One region of the Prochlorococcus sp. MIT 1318 genome, then DNA from elsewhere that is predicted to be linked to it. Evidence: predicted binding sites of a transcription regulator. Region 1 holds the regulator's gene; each other region holds the start of a gene.

What was found. Region 1 encodes NtcA, which controls nitrogen genes in cyanobacteria. Its sites were predicted from a motif close to GTANCNNNNGNTAC; they were not measured.
Region 2: the regulator NtcA is predicted to act here: its motif matches at 1,152-1,165, upstream of SIB66_RS03300 (anthranilate phosphoribosyltransferase family protein).
Region 3: the regulator NtcA is predicted to act here: its motif matches at 1,464-1,477, upstream of SIB66_RS03275 (CbiX/SirB N-terminal domain-containing protein).

The regions. Positions count from the first base shown of each region.
Region 1 is NZ_CP138958.1:186,924-190,114, forward strand. Features, by position in the region: gene dcd (dCTP deaminase) at 1-85, opposite strand, end outside; gene SIB66_RS01070 (cob(I)yrinic acid a,c-diamide adenosyltransferase) at 85-699, opposite strand; gene rph (ribonuclease PH) at 841-1,575, shown strand; gene ntcA (global nitrogen regulator NtcA) at 1,650-2,384, shown strand; gene SIB66_RS01085 (DUF3084 domain-containing protein) at 2,450-3,191, shown strand, end outside.
Region 2 is NZ_CP138958.1:628,746-631,936, forward strand. Features, by position in the region: gene SIB66_RS03295 (hypothetical protein) at 8-730, shown strand; gene SIB66_RS03300 (anthranilate phosphoribosyltransferase family protein) at 1,179-2,285, shown strand; gene SIB66_RS03305 (GNAT family N-acetyltransferase) at 2,278-2,763, opposite strand; gene SIB66_RS03310 (MFS transporter) at 2,785-3,191, shown strand, end outside.
Region 3 is NZ_CP138958.1:623,881-627,071, reverse strand. Features, by position in the region: gene SIB66_RS03280 (ferredoxin--nitrite reductase) at 1-1,104, opposite strand, end outside; gene SIB66_RS03275 (CbiX/SirB N-terminal domain-containing protein) at 1,644-2,429, shown strand; gene cobA (uroporphyrinogen-III C-methyltransferase) at 2,426-3,191, shown strand, end outside.

The DNA.
Region 1 (3,191 bases):
CAAGATGTCGAATCAGTCCGGCTTGAAAGGGTTCAAGCATCCCTGCTGCGGCCTGTTCGGTGATCCAACGATCGTTTTTAAGCATTAGAAACCACGACGCAACTCAGTGACCTGATCAGCCATTGCCATCAGGATCGATGGCATGACTGAGCCAGTCAAGATGACATCCATCGACCCGGGGCGCTGTTCCAGAGTTGATAACACATCAGCTTCATCGAGATAACCAAGAGCAATCGCCAGACCAACCTCATCCAACACCATTTGATCCAAATCACTCGCCATGATGCGATCCCGACATTCATGCCAAATGGCCTCCACGGCCTCAGGCGCGCTGGAGCCAACGGCAAGCGTTGAAGCAGGCTCAGATAGACAGCCAGGAACCGCCGGGCGCAGCCACTCAAGTCGCCCACATAGGCGCACACGCCCATCTGGGCCTTGGTCTACTCCTCCCTTGAGGAACTGAGCCACCAACACACGACTTCCCAGCCCAGCCGCTCTTAACGCCTGACTCAAGACAACAGAAAAACTGCCTCGATAGGGGGCTGTATAAACCTGAAGCTGCCCTTCAGGAGCTACCAGATGCAGCAAACGCCTATCAGCAACTACTGCCAAAGACAGGCTCCCATCACTCTCCTGCGAGCGATGGTCCGTCATGCACGGATCCACGGAGCGATGACTAGGGCTCAGGCTGGCAGTCATAAAAGTCTCAATCGCCCCGACAAAACCAGCAGAAATCAAATGTAGCGGTGGGAAGCTGCTTAACAAGGCTCTTGACACTATCCATGGTGTAAAAGCACCTGTTTCTGCCAGGCTCAGTTCATCTCAACCACCAACAGCACGATGCTCACATCCCCCCAGCCACGTGCTGACGGCCGCCTTGCTGACGTGATGCGGCCCCTTCAGATCACATGGGATCCAATGGGCTTTGCCCTGAGTTCGTTAATCATCCGCACTGGTCGCACCTCAGTGCTCTGCAGTGTTTGCGTTGAAGAAGGTGTACCCCGCTGGCGCAAAGGCCAAGGCAAAGGCTGGCTCAGCGCCGAGTACCGCCTTCTGCCTGGGTCTACTCCGCAAAGACAGAACCGTGAACTGCTCAAGCTTTCCGGACGCACTCAAGAAATTCAACGCCTCATTGGCCGCAGCCTGCGCGCCGTGATCGACATGGCCGCTCTTGGGGAAACCACCCTGCGAATTGATTGTGACGTCATTCAGGCCGATGCCGGCACACGTACAGCCTCCATCACCGGCGCTTGGATTGCCTTAAAACGAGGCTGCGATCGCTTGCTGGAACAAGGGCTGCTCACGCATCAACCCGTCATCGAGCAAGTTGCTGCAGTATCCGTTGGTTTAGTGGAGAGTTATCCCCTTCTCGACCTCGACTACAGCGAAGACTCCAGGGCTGATGTGGATCTAAACGTGGTAATGGGCTCCAATGGGCACCTATTGGAGCTGCAGGGCACCGCTGAAGGGGCTCCATTCAGCAGGCATCAACTCAACGACTTGCTGAATCTGGCAGAACCCGGTCTGCAACACCTACAAGCCTTCCAACGTTCGGCGTTAATGCAAGAAGACTAAAAACCGTCACCATTGCTACATGGTGGTGGAGGTCCACTCCCTAACTTCATATTTCTGCCGTTTGCTGCGCAGCCATGGCCGGCGTCATCCGCGGCTTCAGCCGTTACGCCCAGCAACCCTATGTTCAAGGATCAGGAAGTATGGCCAACTCGCCTGCTCCAACCCAGAAAACCCTTCTGGAAGTCATCCGTGAACTGGATGGCGCCAGCAACGAAATGGTGGAGCGTTCCAAAACCATCTTCTTTCCTGGCGATCCTGCCGAAAAGGTTTATCTCATTCGACGCGGCGCCGTTCGGCTATCTCGGGTCTATGAATCTGGTGAAGAGATCACCGTGGCATTACTGCGTGAAAACAGCCTATTTGGCGTGCTTTCTCTGCTCACAGGCCATCGCTCGGACCGTTTTTATCACTCCGTAGCCTTCACCCGAGTGGAAATGATCACAGCGCCAGCCACCTCAGTTCGCCAGGCGATCGAAAACGACACCAGCGTGGGGTTACTTCTGCTGCAGGGTCTCTCAAGTCGAATCTTGCAAACCGAGACCATGATCGAAACCCTCACTCACCGCGACATGTCATCAAGGCTTGTGAGTTTCTTACTAGTCCTCTGCCGGGATTTCGGGGTTCCAGGGGAACAAGGAATCACCATTGACCTACGCCTCTCACATCAGTCCATCGCTGAAGCAATCGGCTCGACTCGCGTCACCATTACTCGCCTGTTGGGAGACCTTCGCAATTCAGGTCTAGTGCAAATCGATCGCAAGAAAATCACCGTTCTGGATCCGATTGCCCTTGCTAAAAAATTCAACTGATCCCCGTCCCAGTCCAGGATGGTGAAACGGGTTGACACTATTCCTGATCCCACCCGCCCATTGTCGTGACCGGCTGGCTGCTGATCCTCTCCCTACTCGTCCTCGGTGGTGTGCTCTCCACCCTCGGCGATCGACTTGGCAGCCGTGTAGGCAAAGCAAGGCTGAGCCTGTTCAATCTCAGACCGCGAAGGACAGCCGTATTCATCACCGTTCTCACTGGCAGCCTGATTAGCGCCCTGTCCCTAGGACTGATGCTGCTAGTCAGTCGACAACTGCGAGTAGGACTTTTTGAACTGGATGACCTTCAGGCCAAACTCCAACAAAGCCGCGATGCCCTCAATTCAAGTCGGTCGGCCCAGTTCAATGCCGAGCTTGATCTCAAGCAGGCCAGGTCGGACAGCAATCAGGTTCAGAATGAACTAAAGGAAGCCAAAAAGCGAGCTGCCGCCCTTCGCAACGAACTCGCACCACTACAAAAACAAAGACAACAGCTCGAGGCGGAACGAGCTCGTCTCAGTCGCGACATTTCCAAAAAAGATGCCGACATCCGCCGAACGGAAGTTGAACTAGCCAATGTTCGCAGCAGAATTAGCGCGGCTGAAAAAGAACTGAAGCAGCTCGAGACCAACCTCATTGCCTTACGTCGAGGGGATGTTGTGCTTAGCAGTGGGCAGCAACTTGCCGCAGCCACCCTGCGGCTCGATAACCCCAGCCAGGCGAAAGCCGTCATCGACCGCCTACTTCAGGAAGCAAACCTGGAGGCTTTTCGACGCGTACGTCCCGGTGAAGAAGCCAATCGACAGATCC
Region 2 (3,191 bases), 440 kb from region 1:
AACATTCATGAGCTTCGATGAAGCCGTTCTCTGGGAACGTCTCAATAAAGTAGGTAAGACTCCTCTAGAATCAGACTGGCTGGGGAATGTTTACTGCCCCAGCCTTTCTGCTGATCTGCGTAAAGCCTTAGCCGAAAGACTGGGTTTACTTGGTGATGATGGCTGGGGAATATTAAAAACCCTGCTTAAGCAACATGGTAAGCAGTCCGAACTCATCCATGCAGCTGGCCTCTGCCATCAACCTGAGGCTCGAGACTGGCTCATCCAACAACTTGGTGATCAAGAAGAACTGGAGCTCGAGGTACTACAAGCAATGGCCTGCTGGGGAGCAATCGTGCCAACTTTGCTTATAAAAAGAATTTTCAGAGAACCTTCCCAAGCAATGCGCATGGCTGGTCTGGAGTTGTTGAACTTCAAGGCATACCAACTCAGCGATGACGAGCTGCTGAACCTCCTTGACGACCTCCTCAACGACATACGCGATCCGGTGGTGTTAAGCACCATTCGAATTCTGCAACGACGCGATGGTGTCGACATCAGCAACCGCATTGCCGAAGTGGCAAGAAAAGGTTCCGAAGCTACAACACGAGCAGCATTACTAGCCCTGGGCTGCATCGGCACATCCAGCAGTCAATCAAACCTGTTCAAGCTCAGCCAAAGTCTGCCGACTGATCTCCATCGAGACCTAGCCAAAAAACAACTTGCTCAGCAATACAGATCATGGCAATAAATCCATAGCCAACGGATACGCCAATATGGGTTATTGAATCAAAAAGAGAATGATGGTAATAAAGGAAAACTGCAATCCAAGCAAAAGCAATCGTATCTGATGATTCATTTCATTGACACCAATCAACTACTGAAAAGCAGAACTACGGTGCCACAAAAGCACTCTTACTCTTAGATGAATCTTCTATGCAAGATGCATGACGAGCCCTTGCAATCAAAAGCCCGATAATCAAATAAAAAATAGCATAAAACCAGTCTCGGCGTTGATCAATACCCCAGCGCAAAAACTTTGGAGATTCGAACATTGCACTTAGAAAATATAACTACGCTGAAATGCAAACAGCCTCGCTTTATCGTTGCAGTGATTCCTAAAGCCCAACGGAGGCAATTAGGCCTGTGCCAAGCAGACATGTCACAAGGATGTCTTAATCGCTACTCCACGCAGCTACATGACTACAGAAAGATCCAATGAGTTCCCGCAATCAATCGTGACCACATGCCCCGAATTATCCGGCCGTGAACGCTTCAAAGCCCACCTCAGGAAGGTGGGAAGTGGAGAGCAAACCAGTCGTGGCATGAGCCGTGAAGAATCAGCTGATGCCTTGCATCTCATCCTTACAGCCCAAGCCAGCCCTGCTCAAATTGGCGCCTTCCTCATCGCCCATCGCATTCGTCGACCCGAGCCCCAGGAACTCGCCGGCATGCTCGATACATACAGAGTGCTTGGGCCCAAACTGAAATCAGCCAATGGCCAGAAACGACCCATTTGCTTTGGGATGCCATTCGACGGCCGCAAGCGAACAGCCCCGATTTATCCGCTCACAGCACTGATCCTACTCAACGCTGGTCAACCCGTCGTCTTGCAAGGGGGGCAGCGTATGCCAATCAAATATGGCGTCACCACAGAAGAGTTATTCAAAGTCTTAGGGCTACAACTCCAAGGCCTATCAATAGCAAACCTAGAAGCTGGCTTTCAACAACATGGTCTGGCACTGATTTACCAGCCAGATCACTTCCCGCTAGCCGAAAGCTTGATCAGTTATCGCGATGACATCGGCAAGCGACCGCCTGTGGCCAGTTTGGAGCTGCTTTGGACAGCACATCAAGGAAAGCATTTACTCGTCAGCGGCTTCGTGCATCCCCCCACCGAAGAGCGGGCCTGGAAAGCCCTTGCGCTAGCAGGTGAAACAAATCTCGTGACTGTGAAAGGGCTCGAAGGAAGCACAGACCTTCCCATCAGTCGAGCTTGCATCACATCCCGATTTCAAAATGGCAAGCCAGAACGACTCATCCTCCACCCCCGTAACCATGGCTGCTTTAGCCAAGACGTTGAGTGGAGCAACCTGACGGAGTGGAGCGAGCAAGCAATGGAAGCTCTGCACAATCGCGGGCCATTAAGTCAGCCCCTCCTCTGGAATGCTGGTACCTACCTATGGCTAGCTGGCCTGGCCGACAACCTCGATGAAGGTATCGCTCATGCTGAAAAGTGTCTGCAATCAGGCTTAGCCCAAACCACGCTTGAGCAGCTCATTGCTTGGAGAGAGGCCATCATTTGAAGCGAGCCTGTAGGTTTTTCGCCATGCGATAACGATCGAAACTCACACCTCCGATCTGAATCACTTCCTTAGCCATTTCAATCCAGCCCCACTTCAACAGCAAAGGGTGACTACACAAACTGGCTTCCGTCACCAAGATTAGCTCTCCTTCCTGCAAGGCTTCAGCTTCCACCTGTTCAAGCAACGCAGTGGCATGGCCACAACGAGCAGACCGGCCCCGGCAATACAGCAGCGCCAAACGATCAGAGGGATAACGAAGAGCGAAAGCCTCAACCTCGTCGTTCTCAAGACTCAACCACCCGCGTCCTTCGATCAGTGGCCGATCCAGAACTCCTGGTAACCAGGCCAAGGCTGCCCATGCACTGATCTGAACAGGGGAATACAAGCCTCCCCCTTGAGATTCAATCGCATCGGCATAAATCTCCCTGACAACAAAATGATCAGTTTTTGTAAGGGGTCTTAAGCGGCGACCAGTCACAAGAGCCTGCCATTTAGATCAATGGCGTCAAGTCTCTATGGGATCGTGACATTCATCCTGACTCATTCCCAATTGCGCCGACCACAGATTCCCATCTTTCTCTGTGCCTTTGTCACTCTGTTGAACGATCGCCTAGGTGAAACCCTCTTACTGCCATTACTTCCATACCTGCCAGGACGCTTCACAGACAGCGGCACAATCCTGGGGCTACTTGGAGGTACTTATGCATTGGCTCAATTCGTCGTGGCTCCCCTAATTGGAGCTCTCAGTGATCGTTTTGGCCGCAAACCAATTTTAACCGCTTGCGTTGCTGGCTCAGTAGTAGGCCTTGGCTTATTCGCTATCACAGTATGGATTGACTGGAACATACTTCCAGCCGCTTGGATCGGCATTGTTCCCCTGATCCTTCTCTTCTCAGCAAGAATCAT
Region 3 (3,191 bases), 440 kb from region 1:
ATTTGATAGCCCCACCAAAATGATGTTCTGGTCTTCAGTAAGACGAATTTCACCACTGCCATAGTTAAGACTGGCGCTAGCAAGATCCTGAAGATCTTCTGCGCGTAATCGTCCAACCGGTACATGCATGCCGGCGTAGTGAAGACCTGTTTGTTTCTGAGGGTGGATTCCGTAAAAAGAGCGAGGCTTGTCGTCAAATACAGAACCGGGATCAGGAGTTAGCGGTCCAAATTTTTCCGCCACCATGGTGCGAAACGCTTCGATGCCCACGCTGTCGAGGTACATGCGAAACCTGCCCTTAGGGCGATTGTTACGCTCACCGTTATCTCGCCATAGCGTTAGAATAGTGCCGGTGAGCCGACAGATTTCATTGGGTTTAACCCAGGCATTTAAAGGCAGCGCATAGTCATTCATCTGCGAGGAGAGGATCCCTCCGAGCCAGACGCCGAAACCCATCACCCCATCGTGTTCCACTGGATGGAAGATGATGTCGTTATGGAGCAGGAAATTATCGCGGGCCCCTGCAACTGCCGTATTCCATTTGCGGGGAAGGTTGGAGAATTCATGGTTTCCTTTTCCTTGATTCGTGAGGAAATTTTGTAGTTCAGTTGTGTAAGGGCGAGTATCAACAATTTCAAGAGGGTCAATCCCAGCCAGTGGATTTCCTGTGACATTGCGTGGGTTATCAAAACCTGATTGGATTGTGTTGAGGCCTGCCTCTTCAAGACGTCTGAGGATTTCGGGAAGATCACTCAGTAAAACACCACGAAGTTGTAGGTTTTGGCGTGTTGTGATGTCGCAACTGCCGTCTTCTCCGTAGCGACCCACGATTGAGGCCACTACTTTTATTTGGTGGCTATTGAGAACACCATTGGGTATCCTTAGCCGTAGCATGAACTTGCCAGGAGTTTTCGGTCGCCAGAACATTCCATACCATTTCAGGCGCAGTTCGAGGTCTGTTTTATCGACCTGTTCCCAACCAACCTGAGCAAAGGTTTCAAGTTCATCACCAACATCTAAGCCATCTTTAAAAGCTTTGTTTTGCTCAATTTTGTTGAGCTTCTTTCCTTGGAGAAATTGTTTAGCAGGAGAGCTAATAACCATGACATTTTGTTGAAATTAAACTTGAAAAGAAGTGATCATGTTTTTTAAACTTTATTCGCTTATTCGATGCCCATGGTTTTTAGACTCTGCGATTATTGAAGTAAGGGTAAGTTGCGAATGGAGTCATTAAGCCTGATGGAAGAGGGCATTGGCGGTATCAGATTGAACAAAACTGAGCATTTGTGTGAAATTCAAGATTTGGTGTCTTTGTATACATTCTGAGCCCGGCTGATTTGACTGAGCCAGGGGTGTTGAGGATTCAGGTCACGCTGCGAATGGAGTCATTAAGCCTCAATGAAGAGGGTATTGGCGGTATCAGATTGAACAAAACTGAGCATTTGTGTGAAATTCAAGATTTGGTGTTTATCGATACATCTAGGTGCACAAGTTTCCTTCTTTATGGTTGCTGTGTATAAATTTTAAGTGATTTCAGTATTGGCGGCCTATCTCTCCCAACCAGCGGATTGTGCCTTGTCTGAGCATTTTCCACACACGGTTCATGGCAGCTAAATCCCTTTCGAAGTCACTGTTAAAGCGTTTTGAGCGGGTTGCACCCTGTCTGCCTTGGCGACCACTCGTCCTCAACCGAGTTTGCGACTGTGTTCGATAGCGACGGGATGCCATGGTTGCAGTCGACTATTAAGACTGGAATGACTTCACCAGTTTCGGATGTCTTAGATCCGTGGCCGTTGTTACGAAAGCATGAGCAGGTTGGTTGTAAGCGCGCTTTGCGTTTGATCGTGCATGGCCGTGCTGGTGGGTATGTTCCTTCTTGTGTGCGTTCTTTTGCTCTGCAGGTCGCGCAACGTCGTGGCACACCTGTGCTGGTAGAGGCCTTAACGGCTACTGATCGCCATGAGCAGAGTGCAGATCCTATTTGGCTGGTTCCTTTGTTGTTGCTGCCTGGTTCTCATGTTCGAGAGGATGTGCCGTTGATTCGTCAGCGACTTCAGCAACAGGGTGTGAACACCAGGTTGGTGCCTTTCTTGGGTGCCTGGCCCTCTTGGTGGCGATTGTTACAGGAGTGGGTGCAGCGTCAGGATTGTCGTGATGGCTCTCTTGTTTTGGTTCACCATCCCCTTCGCCAGGGTGTTGCTCATCGCTATTTAAGTTTGCTGCAGCAGCGGCTGGCGTTGCCCATGCTTTCCTGGGACGACTGGCATGCTGATGTCGCTTCAGCGAAGGAGGCATCCACGCCTCTTTTCCTTGCCTTGGCGCCAATCCAGATGACGCAGACGCTGCGCGATTCTGGGGTGATGACTTCCCTACTTGAGATTGAGTTATTTCGATTGGGTTTGATTGATTTGCTGGCTGCATTGCCATGAGCTCTTTGGACTTTGGCACTGTGTATTTGGTGGGTGCAGGCCCTGGTGATCCTGATTTGCTCACACTGAAGGCTTATCGTCTGCTTCGCCAGTGCGGAGCCTTGGTTCACGATGCTCTGGTGCCTAAGGAAGTACTCGAGTTAGTGCCCGAGTCTTGTGAACGGCATTTTGTTGGTAAACGTCGAGAACGTCATTGGGTCCCACAGTCCAAGACAAATGAGTTGCTTGTTGAATTGGCTCAGCGTCATTCCTGTGTAGTACGCCTAAAAGGTGGTGATCCTTTTCTGTTTGGGCGGGGTGGTGAGGAGGCCGCCTATTTGCAGAGTCATGGGGTATCGGTGGAGGTGGTCCCTGGGATTACAGCGGGGATGGCTGCGCCGGCCTATGTGGGTATTCCTCTGACCCATCGTTGTGGTGGTAGTTCTGTCACCTTTGTGACAGGTCACGAGAAGATCGACAAACAGCGCCCTTCTGTGAATTGGAAGGATCTTGCTAGCGCAAGTGACAGCCTGGTGATTTATATGGGTTTGCATAACCTTGCTTATATCGTCGAAGAGTTGATTGCCGGTGGCCTCGATCCAGCTACGTCCGCAGCAATCATTCAACAGGGCACTGTCGTAGGTCAGCGCTACCTCAAAGCTCCCTTGGAACAGTTGGTTCAAAGGGTGCAGAGCGAAGGGTTTGCAGCGCCGTCGATTGTGATTGTGGGTGCAGTAGTTGATGAACAGGTGGCAGCGTGTGCTCCTCAGCCGGCTGAGGTTA